2 regions of the Paenibacillus sp. MMO-58 genome follow, and region 2 is predicted to be linked to the other one. Evidence: riboswitches for the same ligand, from Rfam matches in the RefSeq annotation. Region 2 holds a riboswitch; the other holds the start of a gene.
The links. Region 2 has a riboswitch for cobalamin ahead of WFJ73_RS06055 (ABC transporter substrate-binding protein). Riboswitches for the same ligand answer to the same signal wherever they lie in the genome.
Positions count from the first base shown of each region.

Region 1: linked by a shared signal. The riboswitch ahead of WFJ73_RS05510 (S-layer homology domain-containing protein) and the one ahead of WFJ73_RS06055 (ABC transporter substrate-binding protein) in region 2 are both predicted to bind cobalamin.

Region 1 is NZ_JBBCVY010000001.1:1,191,210-1,198,640, reverse strand. Features, by position in the region: gene WFJ73_RS05510 (S-layer homology domain-containing protein) at 1-4,113, opposite strand, end outside; cobalamin riboswitch at 4,285-4,464, opposite strand; gene WFJ73_RS05505 (metallophosphoesterase family protein) at 4,546-5,298, opposite strand; gene rpiA (ribose-5-phosphate isomerase RpiA) at 5,331-6,005, opposite strand; gene WFJ73_RS05495 (cell wall hydrolase) at 6,225-6,836, opposite strand; gene xerS (tyrosine recombinase XerS) at 7,123-7,431, shown strand, end outside.
Region 2 is NZ_JBBCVY010000002.1:63,879-71,309, forward strand. Features, by position in the region: gene cbiB (adenosylcobinamide-phosphate synthase CbiB) at 1-882, opposite strand, end outside; gene cobU (bifunctional adenosylcobinamide kinase/adenosylcobinamide-phosphate guanylyltransferase) at 879-1,487, opposite strand; gene cobT (nicotinate-nucleotide--dimethylbenzimidazole phosphoribosyltransferase) at 1,499-2,566, opposite strand; gene WFJ73_RS06045 (heme ABC transporter ATP-binding protein) at 2,593-3,399, opposite strand; gene WFJ73_RS06050 (FecCD family ABC transporter permease) at 3,399-4,433, opposite strand; gene WFJ73_RS06055 (ABC transporter substrate-binding protein) at 4,434-5,417, opposite strand; cobalamin riboswitch at 5,589-5,803, opposite strand; gene WFJ73_RS06060 (heavy metal translocating P-type ATPase) at 5,836-7,431, opposite strand, start outside.

The sequences.
Region 1 (7,431 bases), on a different contig from region 2:
TGCCGTAATATCCGGATCCGCTTCAGTCGGCTTCTCGCCAAGTGCCCAGCCTCCTCCTGCAATCTCTCGGTTAAGAATAAAATCTGTTAGGAGCTCTTTGGTAGTCTGTGTTTTCACACTGGAGTCTGCTGGAATCGAGTAGCCTTTGCTGTCCAGTGCAATCAGGGCAAAGATTGGTCCATTAATTCCCTGCTTAATTACGGTCTCGTAGTCCGCCAAAGGTTTTGCCAGATCATAGCCGGCTACATGATGAATGTCTTTTCCGATGGCCGTTAAAGCCAGAATGACGCGATCGTATTCCGTGTACTTCACCGAGTGAAGTTTGCCTCCTTTTTCTTTTACCGCCTGCTCAACGTTGGAAAAATAGTTGGCGTAATAGGAATCAGGTACGGGCATGCCGGAACGCGCCAGCCCCAGAACCGTCCATTCTCCGCCTATGCTCGCAATCACCGGATCGGTTACGGTCTTTTGCAGGAAAGCAGCCGTTGTCTTAATGTGACCCTGAACTTCCAACTGCTTTGCGTCAACCGGACTGCTGCCAGCGTTGCCTGCCTTTTTATAATCGTAAGAACGCATCGCCACAACGGCTGCCATCTCGCGGGTAACCTTGGCTTGCGGATCAAATTTGCCGGACGATCCAGTCATTAAGCCTGCTTCTGCAATGGTTGCGATATCAGACTGTGCCCATACCGATGCAGCCTGCAAATCTTTGATCGCGGTTTGCGGTTGTGCCGCCTTCATGCCAAGTGCCCGGACAATCGTCACGGCCATTTCTTCGCGCGTTATGCTTGCGTTTGGATCAAAGTGCTGCTGATAGCCGTTCATATAACCGGCTTGGGCAACCGCATTGACATACGGCGCGAACCAGTCTTTCGAGGTTACATCCGTAAAACCGGCCGCAGGCGCGGTCGTTGGCAGACCCAGAATAGATACGAGCATTTTCGCAAACTCTGCTCTTGTAACCGAATCTTGCGGATGGAACTTACCGCCGCTGCCTTGCACAAAGCCTTTTTCGGATGCCTGCTCAATCGCTTGCTTTGCCCAAGACGAGATTTGGGAAGCATCGGAATAAAGCTTTTCCAAACCATTAGAAGCCGGGGGCGTGCCTGTACTGCCAGAACCGCCCGCTCCTGTATCTTCGCCTTCATCATCTCCGTTGTTGCCATTCTCGCCAGGCGCTTCCCAATCATCCGGATCCACGCCAAGGTCGATACCTAGATTGGTTGTGTAACGCCATTGAAGCTTATCCCCGTCTTTAAGTTCATAAAGGCTTGCGCCATAGTTCGGGTAAACGCCATTGACGTTGTACATCCAACCGCTTCCGCTGCCATGGTCAAATTCACCGTCACCTGCTATGGACTGAACATAAGCACTGTTGTATTTCGGAGTAAAGACGTATTCGTAAGTCAAACCTTTGCTGTCGAGAACACGTTTAAGCAAACTCCACGCGGTATCTCCCTCACGAAGTTCGATCTTTGTGTTTGCAACGGTATAACCTTTATTAATCGTCAATTTGTCAACGGATAAGGTTACGTATTTCGTAGCCGTCGGCGGCGGATTGCTTCCTCCTCCATCTACAACAATTGTGCTCTCAGCGAAAGCTACATAATCCGTAAAATGATTCGTCTTGATAATCAGATCAGAGCCGTTGTCGTACGTGTATTCGTTCTTGCCGCTTGCAAGGCCAAGCGCATCGCTGGTGTATTTCGTAATCGAAGTGGCAACGCCGCCCTCGATATAAGCAACGCTTTTGCCGCCCATCCCTTTAAGCGTCAAGGTAACGAACTGATTGAATTGCACGCGTGCGCTCCCACCCATCGAGAAGGCAACTGCAACCTGATCCATTTTTTTGCCGCTTGCAACAATGTTCTTAATCTGGTTTTGCAAGACGGAATCGGAAGTATTTAAGGCAGTAAGCAAATGAATGCCTGCTGAGTCTCCGGATGTCACTTGCGTGCCTTGCGGAATCAGGATCGAATTATTTCCTTTTACCGCTTCAATCTGCGGCAGCGCAGTGGTAAGCGGAAGACTAAGCTTTACATCCGATGCTTTGCCAGCAGGAATCGAAATGCCGATTTGTTTGCCGCTGTCTGCTGCCGTAACCGGTATTCGGTAATCTGCCGAATCATCCGGAACCGCTACTTGCGGTGTATTGCCTGACGGAAGTGTCAAATCACCGGGATTCGCCGGTTGTTGTTCAGTGGAAAGCGTGACATCCGTCATATCATAAAGAGATTTCTTCTGTTTCAAGTAGCGGTCATAAGCTACAAGTGCATACGTACCTTGATCGGTCGCCAATCCGTTGACGCCGCCCGTCTTGGTATGACGGAAACCGCCATCAGGCAAAGCATAGAGTAAGAACGCATCAATCAAGGAATGGCCGTTCTTTACAAAACGGGGATCCGAGTTGGAATCGATCCCTAATGCGCTAAGAGCAACAATGACCTGCGCGATGCTCTCGCTCGAAGAATAACCGCCGTCATTGCTGCTCTGTGACTTGGACAACCAAGTGACTGCACGGTCGGCAGCTGATTTGACATCAGGGTTGCAGTTGTAATAAGGAGCCAAAGCTTGAAGCGTCATAGCCGTCAAGTCCACATCAACAAAGCTGCCAAAGCCCCATCCGCCTGCATTTTCGGTGCCTTTCTTAACCTCCTTATCAACCATGTATTGAATAAGATTGGCTCTTGTGGATTGAACCGCTACGCCCGCTACGACAGGAATATCGTATTTGTGGCTGTCCAGTGCCAGCAAGGCAAAGGTAGGTCCGTTAATGCCTTGGGCAATAACTTTATTGAAATCTGCCAGCTTCTCGAGCTGATTATATCCGCCGACATTCGTTACATCTTTGCCAATCGACGTCAGCGCCAGGATAACTCTGGAGTGCTCGGTATATTTATTTGGATCTAGAACGTTTTGTTTATCTTGAACAGCCGCTACGACCTTGTTGTAATAAGTATCATAGTAGCCATCCGGCACTTGGTAGTTGCCGCGTGCCAAGGTAAGGACTGACCACTCGCCGTTTAACGTTCCGAAGACGGGATTGCTTACCGTTGATAATAGATAAGCCAGATTGCGGTCGACGTATTGATCGATTGTACCTGCAGCATTTGCCTTGTATGTAACCGTATAGGTCTGCGTTGCCTGGTTACCGGCACCATCTGCCGCATTGATGACAAGCGTATTCAAGCCAGATACTAAATCAGCTGTATACTGTCCGTTTGATGGTTGCAGCAGATTTCCGTTCAGCTTCACTTCAGGGTCGATTGTCTGCTGAACGTTATCCGTAACCGATACCGAGAACGGAAGCTGTTGTGCCGTTACGACCTGATTGTTAACAAATCCGTTAACCGTGATGGAAGGAGGAGTCGTATCCTGAGCTCCTGCCAGCTCTGTCAAAGCCGAATTAACTTCCTCTTGCGTACTTTCAATATTTTGTAATGTAGCATATGCATGTTCGTACGCTGGACCAATCTTCACATCATTCAGCAATTCCTGTTTGTCAGGTGAGCTGTTGATTTCAGCAATGGCTTCCGTTAATCCATCCTTGTTCGCGAGCCGGATATCTCCCCACTCGCTGCCAAGGTCCGTTCCGTATCCGTATACGGTGAATTGAACACGGATGACATCGCCGTTTTGCGGCTCATAATTGGAAAAGCCAACGGGAGGGAACGCATTATTTACGGCATACATCCAACCGGACATATTGGTGTAGTCAAACTCACCAAGCCAATTCTCATCCACTTTGCCGCCAAACACCGCATGATTGTCTTCCATCATCTTTGTTAGGTAGGCTGGAAGCTCAACCGGCCTGGAATCGTTATCTTTTACTTTGGATAAATAAAAAGCGCTATCGATCGATCCCGAATGCTTGTAGTTCTCTTCCCCAAGAAGACGGTCGACCAAGGCAGCCCCATTGTCCCCTTCATAAAAAGGCACTTTTACGGGCTCTTTAATATAGCCCTGGCCAAGCGTAAACTTCTCCACATCCAGCGTGACGTAACCTTCCGGCGTATCTGCGGGGTCGGCATAAGACACACGGACTGGCGTTACAGTAACGGATAACGTTACTGCTACAACAAGCAGCCATACTAACCATTTATTCTTTTTCATTACAAGCTCCCTTTCTATAACTCTTTCATTCTCTCGGGCACAACTACCCATCCGCACAGCAAAAAACCCTCCAACTCGTAAAAGTTGAAGGGCTTGGTCAAGTAGACATGTCAAAGTAAGCATGCATAATGAACACCCTCCTATCGCTCGTAGAATTGTGGTGTAAAAAGAATCAGGCAGGTATTCTGGCTCGAGCGTCAATGCCTATGCACCCTTCCCGGTTGCCCAGTGGATATGCGCATAGACTCGTCTCTTACAGCGGCGGGACCGCGTGGGATTCTCACCCAACTTCCCTTTTAACCAATCCAATACCATCGCCCTAACTGGCGGAAGGTATCATTGGCACCTGATACTTATCTCGTATTCAATTTGCTTGCTCATCATAACGAATATTTTTCGTTTTGTCATGCTAAATTTTTCAATTCTATAGGCCTATTCTCTCAGCTGATCTCCGTGAAAGACTCGCAAAATAAACTCCCGGTCGGGTACATCCAGCCTTTCGTAGGAAGCAAGGAATGCCGAATTATCATATTCCGCCTCCTGCAGCTGTACCTCAAAACCCTGCTCGCTCACCGTAACGATCGCGTACCTGGCAGTAGACTTATTGTTGCAGCCAAGGGAACCGGGATTAAGAAACGCTTGTCTGTCGCTGCGGAAATAATGAACCGGATGATGATGGCCAAAACCGATCAATGCGTCTTCGTAACCGTCGAACAGCTTTTCCAGATTGGACAGGCTTGGCTCAACAATTGGGCTAAACGGATCTTTGCTTATCGGATCGTTAAACTTGTCCCGCGCAATATGATAATGGGTAAAAAGCATGCTTTTGCCGTGCGCTTCAGTCCGGATCATACGAGGCATTCGTTCCAGCAGCGGGACAAACGACTTGTCCATTCTATCCGCTATCCACTTATGATGCCGTTCCGAATGGAAATGGCTTTCCGGATAAGGTTCACCCTTGATAATCGCGAGCACGGCTTCATCATGATTACCGGACACATAGGATACATCATCCCTGGAGAAAAGCGTATGAAGCACTTCATTCGTATCCGGCCCGATTCCGATTATATCTCCCAAGCAATAGATGGAGTCAATCTCGTGCAAAGTGTCGATCTCATGAAGGGCCGCTTTTAACGCTGGCATATTGCCATGGGTATCCGTTATTAACGCAAACCTCTTATTCATGCTTCTCCACCCTTCCTGCTTGTTAGGCTGGTTTATTCCTTTGGGATACTCCGGATCGAACCGTCTGCGGAGCCCACAATAACTAGACTTGCCATATGGATAAACAATCCGTTGTCCACAACGCCGGGAATCCGGTTCAGGTCATCATGAAGCGCTTCCGGATCCGTAATGGCGCCAAACTCGCAATCCGCAATATAGTTGCCGTTATCGGTCACATACAGCTCTTCACCTTTCTTGCGGAGCTTCGGCTCGCAGCCCAGCTTGCGAAGCTTCTTCACCGTCAGTTCGAAAGCAAACGGAACAATCTCGACAGGCAGCGGGAACTTGCCAAGCTGCTTCACGTCCTTGCTCTCGTCCACGATAATAATCAGCTGCTTGCTTGCAGCCGCTACAATCTTCTCGCGAAGCAGAGCTCCGCCGCCACCCTTAATTAAGTGAAGGGCAGGATCCACTTCATCCGCCCCGTCAATTGTCAGATCAAGCACGTCCACATCGGCAAACGGCATCATCGGAATGCCAAGTTCTTTCGCCAGCTGCTCGGATTGAACCGAAGTTGCGACTGCTTGAATGGTTAGCCCTTCTTCCTTCACCCGACGGCCAATCGCTTGAATCGCCCAGTACGCGGTAGAGCCGGTACCAAGTCCTACTTTCATCCCGTCCTTGACGAGTTCAACTGCTTTTTCTGCTGCAATACGTTTCGATTCCATGAGATCACCTTATTTTATTTAGAATTTGTGCAAAGGATTTAATAATTAGTATAACAAAGCAATGAATGTTAGGAAATATAGGGCAGGTTTATATTCTTTATAAAATAAAAGGCACATTCCCGCTCGATCCGAGTAGGGAATGTGCCTATAACTTTTATTTCTTTAAATAAACCGTGCCGATATCGGGCAAGCTTTGTACACAGCCCTTCGTATTGGATCTTATACCGCGAAGATATGATTGCCGATTTGAACGATTTGCTTGCGGGACCAGATCCACTTCGATGTAGCCGTCTTCGGATTAAAATAATACAACGCGCCTTGCGACGGATCGTTGCCGCCAAGCGCATCTAGCGCAGCTTTGTAGGCTGTAGAATCCGGCTTCAAATTATATTGGCCGTCATCAACCGCCGTAAATGCGCCGGATTGTTCGATTACGCCTTTAATGGTTTTCGGGAAGCCGTCAGCATCAAGACGATTTAATACAACCGCCGCAACGGCAACCTGGCCCTTGAAGGACTCTCCGCGCGCTTCTGCATAAACGATACGTGCCAGAAGATCAAGCTCTTTCTGATTAGCGGAAACCTTCTTCAGCTGGGTCCAAGTTTTCTCCTCCGCTACACCATCCGACTTAAGTCCGTAATCCACTTGGAATTTGCGAACGGCCTCTTCCGTCATTTTTCCGTAAAACGTTGTAATCGCCGTATTATCGAAATAACCTAACGTCTTCAAACGGAACTGCAAATCCGGCACATCCGGACCGTAGCTGCCATAACTGAGCGTCGCTGGCGCCGCTGCTTTCGCAGCCTGAAGCGGCATGGCAACCGTCATCATAAATGCTAGAATAATGGAAATACTATATTTATAAATTTGATTATTAATCAATATTAATACTCCTCTCATTTTATTAATATTTGCATAAATCATTAATTGGAAAAATTTTGTTGTGTAACGGCAGGTTTTTAACGAGTTTAACATACAAAAAAAAATATAGTAACCCGAATACATTAATTACATTTATTTGCTAATCTAACTTTTTCCTCACGCTCGAATCCTTTCGATTGTTCCCTATCGCTTGAATTGGTACAATATAGGAAGATTTAAAGCGAGGTGAACAGCATTGAATGTGATCAAAATCAAGGATCGGCAGGAGCTAGACCGGCGTGTTCCGATGATGCCCTGGTATGTGGAGAAATTTATCAACTATAAGCTTCCCGACCTCTCTCCCTCTTCATTGCTGGAGTATGTCAGAGACTACGAGACGTTTATGGGATGGCTGATCGCCGAAGGATTATCAAGCGCGGAAAAAGTGAAGGATGTCCAGCTTATCGAGCTTGAACGGCTGCATATGGACAGTATCGATACCTTCCGGATGTTCCTTGCGACCAATCCGAACCATAGCAATACCAGAACAACCATTACGCGCAAG
Region 2 (7,431 bases):
GGCTCTAGTCGGCCACCCCATCCTGGCCCGTTCGCTGGGCTGTCCGAAATAATAATTCAGTCCGCCTAGCTCAATGCCAAGCGCTCCGGCCACGGCGGATTCCGGAATACCGCTGTTTGGACTTGGATGATAACGGGCGAACCGGCGAACGGAAGCCCAGGACCCTGCAGCCGACATTCCTCTATTCAGAAATGCGGCAAGCGTGAGCAGGAGGCCGGTTAGGCGTGCCGGAATATAATTCAACGCATCATCCGTTCGGGCGGAGCACCAACCGAAGTTTACATAATTATCATTACGGTAACCAACCATGGAATCCAGCGTATTTGTTGCCCGGTACAGCATGGCCAGAGGCGCACCGCCGAGGATGGCAAACAAAATAGGCGATACAAACGCATCTACCGTATTTTCCGCTACCGTCTCTACCGCTGCCCGCGAAGCTTCGGATGGTGTGAGGCTTCCCGTATCTCGTCCCACAATATATCCTACGAATTTGCGCGCATCTTCCAATTTGCCGGCAGCAAGAGGACGGTAGACAAGCATGGCCGCATCCTTCAGCCCTTTTACAGCTATCGTGGTAGAGATGAACCAGGCGCTTACTACATATCCCAGCCATGGATGGATCCATGCTGCTGCAGCCGTTACTACCCACATGATGCCATAGGATACGGCTAAAGTAACGATCGTCAAAATAATGCCCCTGCCCTTAATGCGCCTGGCGCCCCGTCCTTCTTCCTTCCTGCGCAAACGCTTCTCGAGTACGCGAATAAGCCGACCGATCCAGATAACGGGATGGGTCGGCCACTTCGGATCGCCGATAATCCAGTCTATGACGATAGCTGCCGCAACAAGCAGCAGCGTTTCCTGCAAAGAATAATAGATCATAAGCTCTCCCACCGAAATTGCAAGGCTTTCAGCTCGACCGGAATGCCGGCGGTCACGAGGAAAACCTTGTCCGACAAGGCAGCCATCCGTTGATTCAACCGTCCGGCTTCATCGCGGAATTTTCTGCCGAGCGGATAAGCCGGCACGATGCCGTCCCCAACTTCATTGGTCACAAGGATAAGCGGATAATTATACTCCTGTACGGCAGCTGACAATTCATTGACCTGTTCATTCAGCCAATCGCGGGCTTTCTCCGCAGCTTCGGATTTTTCCCTTTCCTCCGCCTCCATCAGCACGTTTGTCAGCCATAAGGTTAAGCAATCAACCAATACCACGGGCGGCTTTCCATCCATCCGCTCCAGCTCATAGGCTTCCTTCGCCAGCTGCCGCAGCCTGTCCGGAAGCTCCATCGGCTCCTCAATGGTCGTCCAACGAAAGCCGCCTTGTTCCCGGTTCTGCTGGTGCAAAGCGATCCGTTCCGCCATTTCCTCATCCCAGACCCGGCTGGTCGCCAAATAGATCCCTTGCTCCCCAAGCCGGGCTGCAAGCTTTTCGGCGAAGGAGCTTTTGCCGCTTCTTGCTCCGCCGGTTACCAACATTGCCAACTTCGCCTCACCTACTCCCTGGAAACTCCGGCGCTTGAGAAGGTCGCCATTTCCTGCATCAGCTTTAAGGCGGCATCAACGAAATGGAAGCACAAGACGGCGCCCGTTCCTTCTCCAAGCCGCATATCGAGCTGAATCATCGGAGACAGCCCCATTGACTCCAGTACAACCGCATGCCCTTGTTCCTGGGACAAATGGGAGGCGAACAAATAAGGCTTCGCCTGCTCTGCCAGCCGAACGGCCACCAGAGCGGCAACCGAGGAAATAAACCCGTCAACGACAACCGGACAGCCGTTTGCAGCCGCGCCGATGATAAATCCGGCCAAGCCCGCAATTTCCGCACCGCCTACCTTGGCGAGTACATCAAGCGGATCCGAGGCATTGGGCTTATTAACGGCAATAGCGCGTTTCACGACTTCAATCTTATGCCGCCAGCTTTCATCATTAATGCCGGTTCCCCTGCCAACGGATAATTCGGGCGCTAATCCCGTCAATACGGTTGTCAGAGCCGCGCTTGGGGTCGTGTTGCCGATTCCCATCTCTCCCGTTGCGAACAGCCGGTAGCCTTTTTCAGCTAATTCATTAGCTACTTGAACGCCTGCCATAATAGCCCGAAGCGCTTCCTCCCTGCTCATCGCAGGCTGCTTTGCCATATTGGCAGTTCCTCGAACCACCTTCCGGCTGATCAGCCCCGGATGCTCAAGCTCGGCGTTTACGCCAATATCCACGCAATAGACATCGGCTCCCGCCTGTCGCGCGAGTACGTTTACCGCCGCTCCGCCGCTTAAGAAATTAAGGACCATTTGCGGAGTCACTTCTTGCGGATACGCGCTGACCCCTTCCTCGCACACGCCGTGATCTCCAGCCATCACGACTACCGCTTTGCGGCTCAAATCCGGCCAGAGACTGCCTGAAATCCCGGCTAAGCGAAAAGCAATCTCTTCAAGCTTCCCGAGACTGCCGGTTGGCTTTGTCAGCTGATCGGAATGCGCCTTTGCTTCAATTACAGCCTGTTCCTGGAAAGGTCTGATTCGTTCGATAATCTGTTGTAACTCGGCAGCTAATTCATTTGCCACAATGTTTTCTCCTCTCCGTATGTACAACTCTATGTCATTTCAATTAATCTGCCGGCATCCTGTTGCTTCGGCTGCAATAAAATTTGAGGCGTACCGGTTAAAGGATGCTTCACGATCGATGCCTCCGTCTGATAAACCTCACGAATCAGGTCAACGCTAAGCACCTCCGCAGGAGCACCCGTTGCCGCTATTCCGCCCTTATGCAAGACGAGTATCCGATTGCAATACAGGGAAGCCAAATTCAGATCGTGCAGAACCGCTACAACGGTCAAATTGCGTTCCTGCTGCCACTGCCGTACGGTATCCAGCAGCTGCACTTGATAACCGATATCCAGATATGTCGTTGGCTCATCCAGCAAAATAACCTCCGGCTCCTGCACCACCACCTTCGCTAGAGCTACCCGCTGACGCTCCCCGCCGCTTAGCTGATCAAGAGGCCGGTTCGACAAAGGCGTCAGCCCCATCGAATCCAGCGTGAAATCGATTAGTGCAGAATGATCCTCCCGCTCATCGCCAAACCAATTCTGATAAGGAAAACGTCCCATCTCAACCACTTGACGGACGGTAAAGCCCGCTGGGGGCAACCCGCCTTGCTGCAGCACCGCCAAACGTCTCGCGAGCGCTTTGCGGGAATAATTCGACAGATTCACGCCGGATAAGCTGACATCGCCCGAAGAAGGCTTTGTCACGCCTGATAATAGCTGCAGCAGCGTTGACTTCCCTACGCCGTTTGGCCCGATAATGCCATGAATCCGGCCGGGCTCAAGCTTAAACGAGAGGTTCTCCAGGACAGAACGGCCGTTAACTTTCTTGCTCACTTGTTGAACCGAGATCATTAATAGCCCTCCTGTCCTTTTTTGCGCCGGTACAGCAGATACGCGAAGAATGGCGCGCCTAGTAAAGCGGTTACGACCCCTAGCGGAATTTCTTTCGGGGCAAGGGCTATTCTTGCTAGCGTATCGGACCATAACACGAATATCCCTCCGCCAATCGCCGAGAGCGGAATCAGCAGCCGGTAATCGGGACCAACCATTAACCGGATGAGATGCGGCACAACCAAGCCTACGAACCCGATAACTCCGCTGACCGACACCGCCGCCGCGGTAAGCAGCGTCGAGCCGATCAGAACGATCAGCTTTGTCCGTTCAACCCGGATTCCCAGATGTGCCGCATGCCTCTCGCCAAGCACAAATAGATTCAGCGCTTGTCCGTATGCAAATAAAATCGGCAAGCCAATCACAAGGCACGGAAGCACAATATACACGTCCGCCCAGTTTTTCATAGCCAAAGAGCCCATCAGCCAGAACAGAATCTGGTTAATGACTTCGTCAGACATCGATACCATAAACGATACAAACGCGCCTAAGAAGGATTGAATGATGACACCGGACAGGATCAAAGTCTCAATCTGCATGACGCCTCTGCTGCGCGCCAGGAAAAAGACGCCGAGCAGCGTCAGCGTTCCCGTCATAAAAGCAACAACCGGAATCGTCCATTCGCCCAGCACGGCTTGATAACCAAACAAAATAAGAAAAGCCGCCCCTACCGAGCTGCCGGATGATACCCCTAACGTATACGGATCGGCAAGCGGATTGCGGAGCACGCCTTGAAAGCCCGCTCCGGCAAGCCCGAGACACGCGCCAACAAGCACGCCTAGCAGCACGCGTGACAATCTGACCTGCGTAACAATCGCGATCTCTCCGGTACTCCAATGACTTCCGGCGTCATCCGTCCAAGGAAGCTGATGCCAGAGGATTCCCCATACATCGGCAAACGGGAGCATGGAGGACCCAATCGACAAACTTAGAACGATAGAAACAGCAAGAAGGAGCAAAGCTGCTCCTCCATAGACCGCTAATTTTCTTTTCATCTACTTCACAAGATCCGGGTGAAGAGCTTTCGCAACCTGCAGCAGGGCATCCGCAAGACGCGGACCTACGCGTGAAGTCTCGTCATTGCCAACTTCGAACATCTGCTTGTTCTTCACCGCATCAATCGCATCCCAGCCTGGACGGCTGTTTATTCCGGTAACGATTGGATTCGGATCCTCTCCCAGATCAGGATAAAGGATAATTTCAGGGTTTTGCTTCACGACTTCTTCCGCGCTAACTTCATACCAGCCTGCTTGCGAAGCGCCCACGTTCGTACCGCCGGCAATCGTAAGCAGTTCATCCAGGAACGTGCCGGAACCTACCGTCCAGCCTGGCGAGAATTCCAGGTAAACCAGCTTTTTCGGAGCGTCCTTCACGGCATCCGTCACCTGCTGCTTCACATCGCGCATATGCGTTGCAACTTGCGCAGCTTCCGTGTTCTTATTCATTATTTTACCGATTGTCTCGATTTTGGCAATTGTTTCATCGTAAGTTTTCGGGTCCGTGGCAAGAACCGTAATGTTCAGCTTGCGAAGCTGCTCGACCGCATCGGTATTCATCGAAGAGGAAGCCACTACAAGATCGGGATTAAGAGCCGCGACTGCTTCGATATTGGTCGTCATGTCGCCTACTTTAGGCTTGGACGCCGCTTCCTCCGGATAATTGCTGTAGCTGTCAACGCCGGCAACTTCTTCGCCTGCGCCGACCGCATAAAGAACTTCCGTCTCGCTTGGCGCGAGAGATACGACCTTCGTTGGTGCTTTCTCAAACGTCAATTCCGTTCCCGTAGCATCCGTCACCTTAAACGGATATACCGTCTCCACTGCCGGGCTTTCGGCTGGCTGCTCGCTTTGAACCGGCGATGCCGACGCGTTGGCATTCCCCGTATTCCCCGCATCGTTCGTGTTCGCTTTGTTAGCGCCGCATGCCGCCATAAAGACCAGAATTGCGGTCATCAACATTGCCAGCATTAATTTCGACAATCTTTTGTTTCTCCCAACCATAGTTTCCAAGCACCCCTTCTATTTATCTTGAATCGAAAACAAAAAAAGGCATTCCCGGCAAAGGTGCCGGAAATGCCGGAAGTCCTTTTTGCTTGCGCGCAAAAAAAGACGGTTTCCTTCATTCCAACACTTCCCTAATTCCGCGTAGGTATAGCGTTATGCGAACAGGCAGGTCTCCTGACTTGAAGCAGTAGCGCCAGCGTCTTCCCGAATTTTGCATTCAGTGACGTAAGCTGGCACACGGGTCTAAATAAAATTAGACCGCTTCTTACAGTGGCGGGTCCGTGCCGGATTTTAACCGGACTTCCCTATTAAGCTTGCAAAAGCCTGTCGGCTCCTGCAGCACCTGTTCCATGATTTATTCGTTTTCGACCAACGTAACTATACCACCCATATTCTAGAATTGTCCAGCAGCTCTTCTTAATCTTGCTCCAAGCCTGATCGCGTTACCCACCACCGATACCGAACTGAAGGCCATTGCCGTACCTGCCATCCACGGCTGAAGCATGCCGCAAGCGGCAAACGGAATGATAAGCGCGTTATAGATGAAAGCGAAAGTCAGATTCTGCCGAACATTGCGCACCGTTAGACGGCTGATCAGCAAAGCCTCCGGAATAGCGGTCATCCGGGGCTGGAGAAGCGTAATGTGACCGGCTGTTAATGCCGCATCCGTACCGTCTCCCATCGCGAGGCCTACATCCGCCGCGGCTAGTGCCGGAGCGTCATTCCAGCCGTCCCCGGCCATTCCGACCTTGTAGTCCTGCTCCTTCAGGCGGTCCACCAGCTCCAATTTATCTTCGGGCAGCATATTGGCATAGACCTTTGAAGGATCGATCCCCGCCGTTTGGGCCGCGCTCAAAGCAGGCGCAGGATGATCTCCCGTTGCCAGAACCACGGTTACTCCTGCTTTCCGAAGCTGCGTTACGGCCGGTTTGGCAAAAGCCTTTACCGCATCGATGAAGGATATAGCTCCAATTACTCGATTATTATCCGCTACGTACAGCACCGTTTCCCCAAGCTTCTGGCGTTCTTCCGCGAATCTTTGAATAGTTGGACTGCCGATGCCCCACTTTTTCAGTGCGGCAAACCCGGCATTGCCGATTCCTATTCTCCTCTGCTCTACCGATGCTTCTACCCCTTTGCCTGTCGTATAGGAGAAATCGGTTGCGGCAGGAGGAACCAGGCCGGTCTGCACGGCCTCCGCCCGAATGGCGACGGCTAGCGGATGAGTCGAATTGGCTTCCACGGCGGCTGCAAGCCTCAAGAGTCCCTGCTTGCTCCCCTGCGTAACGTGCATGCTGCCGATCTTCGGTTTTCCTTCCGTTAACGTTCCCGTTTTATCAAGCACAAGCATGTTAAGCTGCGCCAGCCGTTCAAGCGCACCCGCTTCCTTTACCACAATCCCTCTTTTGGCGAGCCGCCCCGAGGCTACGACAAGGGAAATCGGAGTTGCGAGTCCGAGAGCGCATGGGCAAGCCGCCAATACAACCGCGACGGCACAACGGAAGGCCGTCGTCCAATTGCCCGGTTCAACAGCCGAAACCCAAATCACAAACGTACCTAACGAGAGAAGCAGCATCGCCGGTACAAACCAAGCCGATACCGCATCGACCTGCCGCTGAATCAGCGACTTCGAACGTTGCGCCTGCCTGACGAGATCAACAATCCGGCTCAGCATGGTGGCGTAACCGGCAGCGGTTGTACGGATACGGAGGCTGCTGCTTTCATTCCGAGTCCCTGCCCATACTTGGTCGCCGGGGCGCTTGGCAAGCGGAACGCTCTCGCCCGTCAACAAGGACTCGTTAATTTCCGATTCTCCGGTTGCAATAACGCCGTCAACGGGAATAATCTGTCCGGCAGGCACAAGTACGTAATCGTTCTCCCGGACAAACTCCGTCTTGATTTCCATTTCTACGCCGGCCCGCTCCACTTTTACTACCGTATTCAGCAGCTTGCTGTATCCCGAGGCATCCTGCTGCGCGCGCGAAGTAAC